DNA from 2 places in the Lederbergia sp. B243.17 genome. Region 2 is predicted to be linked to the other one. Evidence: riboswitches for the same ligand, from Rfam matches in the RefSeq annotation. Region 2 holds a riboswitch; the other holds the start of a gene.
What was found. Region 2 has a riboswitch for S-adenosylmethionine ahead of AC0TWI_RS12995 (5-methyltetrahydropteroyltriglutamate--homocysteine S-methyltransferase). Riboswitches for the same ligand answer to the same signal wherever they lie in the genome.

Region 1 (2,159 bases), on a different contig from region 2:
TGAGATTTCATTTTCATCAATTTCTATTCCTGCGGAAATGACCGATCCCCCGTCAGGAATAAAGTACGTTGCTTTTCTTCCGACGGTGCTTTCATTGATGCTGACTTCCTTGATCAATCCTGATTCCAGCAGGGAAGAAACAATCCGGGATGCTGATGTCGGACTCATCGTCGTCCGTTTGGCAATTTCAGCCCTAGAAATTGGACCAGATTCCAAAATCAGTTCAAGCACGAGACTTTGGTTCTCTTTTTTAAGAAAATCCTGCGTTTTAATCTTCATTCTGCCACCCCCTTAGGGACCACTTATCCCACCATGTTATTAATTCCAGTACCTCCCGGCCATAAATTCAATTTTTTTATGTAATATTGCATTTTCAAACCACTATTGGCGTTATTTTCTCCAGTGGTGTTAATTGAAAGTATAAATTAAGGTAAAAATTTAGTCAATAATGTATTTTTAGAAATGTATGCGCTATTTCCGATAAAAACAGACGGAATTAATCCAATGATGGAAGAAAAGAGCCGGATCTTTTTCTTACTTATTAGGTTTGCGCTCCTTCCTAATTGCATGAGGTTCTCGCCCGGAGAAATACTTTACTTGCGGAGGAGAATTAAAAACTTTTAAAAATTGTTGTTGACTTTCTTGTTTTCAAGCTGTAAAGTGATATTCAAGTTCAAGTTGATTGTTTAGTTGAATAGTTGAGAATCTTCTTATCGTGAGAGGTTGAGGGACTGGCCCATTGACGCCTCGGCAACAGACTTGTTTCAAGTACTGTGCCAATTCCAGCAAGCGTACTGCTTGAGAGATGAGAAGAGGACTGAATGTTTAAATTCTGCCCTCTTCCCCATCCGGAAGAGGTTTTCTTTTTCTCAAAGACAAAAACAACTGAATAGCAATTTCTTATCCAGAGAGGTTGAGGGACTGGCCCTGTGACACCTCGGCAACAGGCTATTTTTTAGCACTGTGCCAATTCCAGCAAGCTTTAAGCTTGGGAGATAAGGAGAGTTTCCGGCAGCAGTGATTTGCCGGTTCGTCCTCTTCTTTTCCGAAGAGGGCTTTTTTTATGAAAATGCAAAGGAGACATGAATATGATTGAATTCCAGAATGTTCGGAAGGTATATGGGAGCGGCGAAAATGGAGTTGCCGCGTTGGATGGAGTGGATCTTAAAGTTAAAAAAGGAGAGATCTATGGGGTAATCGGCTTCAGTGGTGCGGGAAAAAGCTCACTCATCCGCTGTGTGAATCTGCTGGAGCGTCCGACATCAGGCAAAGTCATCGTCGACGGCCATGACTTGACCACTCTCCCGCCAAAAGAGATACGTGAAGTAAAGCGCGGGATTGGGATGGTGTTCCAGCACTTCAACCTTCTCAATTCAAAGACGGTGTTTGCCAACGTTGCCATGCCCCTTCTGCTCTCCAAAACACCAAAGGATGAAGTTCGCAGGCGTGTAGAAGAACTGCTTGATTTCGTGGGGCTCGGCGATAAAGCGAACAGCTATCCAGATCAGCTTTCCGGCGGACAGAAGCAGCGGATCGGAATCGCCCGGGCGCTCGCAACCCAGCCTTCCATCCTGCTTTGCGATGAAGCGACTTCGGCTCTCGACCCGCAAACGACGAGCCAGATTTTGCAGCTGCTAAAGAAAATCAACGAGGAGTATAACATCACCATCCTGCTCATCACCCATGAGATGGCTGTAATCCGTGAAATCTGTGACCGGGTCGCCGTCATGGAAGCAGGCAAAATCATAGAAGAAGGTTCAGTGTTTGATGTTTTCTCAGCACCAAAGACCGAAACTGCCAGGAATTTTGTTTCTACAGTTATGAACGATCAGCTTCCGGAGTCAATTAGGAAGATTGTCCAAAACAATGATGGGCTGAATAAGGTTTTCCGAATCAATTTTATCGGAGAGTCAGCTGGACAGCCGCTTCTATCCGAACTCGCCAAGAAATTCAATCTCGACATCAATGTTCTTTTCGGAAATATTACCGAGTTGCAAGGAATACCATTTGGCAATCTGATTGTCGAGTTCCAGGGTGAAGATAAGGAAATCCAGCGGGCCCTTTTGTATATCGCCCAAAAAGAAGTGAACATCAAGGAGGTAACCGCACATGCTAGTTAATTCGCAACAGATCATTGATGCCCTGATTGAGACCGTGCA
Region 2 (2,159 bases):
AGCTATTTGACAAAACATCGTAAAAGGCATATTTAAATACAACCATTGCGAGTGCACTTCCTGCCGCAACCAAAAAATGCGTACGCAATCCAGCTTCTTTCGAGCGCTTTTTCTCGTTCGTAGATTAGCGTAACCCTATCAATAGTAATGCCCCATTACATATAACCTGTAACGGGGCATGAACATTGTTTATTTCCAAACGTCGGATGCAATTTTAACGACATGTCGGATTTTATTCCACTGCTCCTCTTCCGTAATGCGGTTGCCTTCTTCAGTTGAGGCAAAACCACATTGGGGACTTAAACATAGCTGACGGATGTTCACGTATTTCTCTGCTTCTGAAATCCGCTGTTTTATCATTTCCTCATCCTCGAGTTCTGCTGTCTTGGATGTAATGAGTCCTAAAACGACATGCTGGTCCTTAATGAAACGCAATGGGTGAAAATCACCTGCACGTTCGTTGTCAAATTCTAAAAAGAATGCATCGACATTGACACGAGAGAATAATTCCTCAGCAATCGGCTCGTAACCGCCTTGGTACAGCCATGAAGATTTGAAGTTTCCTCGGCAAATATGCAGGGTAATTGCCATATCCTCCGGTTTATTTGCGACAGCTTCGATTGTAATATCAGCAAATTTTTTGATTAATTCATCCGGGTCATATCCCTTAGCTTTGATTCGTTCTCTAAACTCATCACTAAACAACGCGCCCCAACTCGTATCATCTAGCTGTAAATAGCGGCAGCCTGCATCATAGAAAGCCTGAATCGCTTCTCTGTAAACCTGGATTATATCTTGGGCAGCATCATCTAATGATGGGTAAGCAGGTTCGTCGAGGTAGGCCTGGCTGGCAACGACTCCAGAGTAAAAAATCATATTCGGTCCTGGAATCGTAATTTTAGCAACATGGTCTCCGGCTATGCTTTTGAGATAAGCAAAGTCATCTAAAAATGGATGATTATGCGGGAACTTCAATTTGGAGTGTACCGTATAAACTTTGGCTTTTTTCATCGCTCCGTTGAATAAGCCAGTTGCATCAATATCAAATACCTTAATTCCCTCTAAAGCTTCAATGAAATCCAAATGCCAATATGTTCTTCTGAATTCACCGTCTGTTACGGCGCTAAGACCTGATTCTTTCTGTCTTTCAACAAGTTTTGCAATTTCCGCATTCTCAATCAAACGCAATTCTGCCTTTGTTATTTCACCTTTTTGATGTTGAGCCCGTGCGTCTTTTAAAACCTGCGGGCGAAGGAAGCTTCCGACGTGGTCTGCTCTAAACGGTGCTTTTGTTAATGTAATGGACATGTGCGATTCCTACTTTCTTTTTTGATTCAAGGAAATAAAAAACCTCTTCTATAAAAATAAGAAGAGGTATCGGCATCCGCTAGTACTCTTCTTATCTCCAAGCTAACGCTTCTGGAATTAGCACAGTACTGATTAGTCTGTTGCTGAGGCTTCAAAGGGCCAGTCCCTCCACCTCTCTGGATAAGAAATTCACATATTTAAATGAATGTTTAAACAACATAGTAAACTGCCAACTATGAAATGTCAATATATAGCTTGGCTCCATAAAATTCTAACACAAATGGGAAACCATATGATCATGTACTTGGTAATCAAGAATGAAGAGCATGCATTGTATGGGCATCCAGATCGTTGGAACAACAGTTTAGAGAAACGGCTCTAGTCGTCTACAAAGATTTTCACAGTTGTCCCGCCAACGAGGTATGAAGATAATGAACATTTCTTTAGAAGCCTATACCTCATTACTTAAATATGTTGACTGAAAAAGTAAATTATGCCCATACCCAGCAATAATAGAAAAGAAGAAGCGAAGACATGGACCTTTTTATACGTAGTGATAATAAATTCCCAAACAGCGGTAAAGCATAAAAAGCCTATAGCGATGCCTAATATGAGTCCATTCAGTTTGAGTGTCAGATCCAAAACGCTGCCAATGATCGAAAATAAGAGAAAAAGGCCGGAGATGATCAGACAAAAGGAGAGAAAGATACGGAAATTAAAGTGCTTTCTTTTTGAATTTAGCAGAGAAACCATAATAGCTAAACCTTCCGGTACTTGGTGCAGCAAAATGGCCATTACAAATGATGAAGACAGTAGTTGATTGTCCAAATTTGAACCGATTGCTAAACCAG

Region 1: another riboswitch for S-adenosylmethionine. It lies ahead of AC0TWI_RS09965 (methionine ABC transporter ATP-binding protein); the one in region 2 lies ahead of AC0TWI_RS12995 (5-methyltetrahydropteroyltriglutamate--homocysteine S-methyltransferase).

Annotation. Positions count from the first base shown of each region.
Region 1 covers NZ_JBWBKF010000055.1:44,922-47,080, forward strand. Annotated here, with positions in the region: gene AC0TWI_RS09960 (ROK family transcriptional regulator) at 1-279, opposite strand, end outside; SAM riboswitch class I at 708-812, shown strand; SAM riboswitch class I at 898-1,002, shown strand; gene AC0TWI_RS09965 (methionine ABC transporter ATP-binding protein) at 1,089-2,120, shown strand; gene AC0TWI_RS09970 (methionine ABC transporter permease) at 2,110-2,159, shown strand, end outside.
Region 2 covers NZ_JBWBKF010000071.1:51,676-53,834, forward strand. Annotated here, with positions in the region: partial or broken gene AC0TWI_RS12990 (MgtC/SapB family protein) at 1-106, opposite strand, end outside; gene AC0TWI_RS12995 (5-methyltetrahydropteroyltriglutamate--homocysteine S-methyltransferase) at 190-1,308, opposite strand; SAM riboswitch class I at 1,397-1,495, opposite strand; gene AC0TWI_RS13000 (ZIP family metal transporter) at 1,774-2,159, opposite strand, start outside.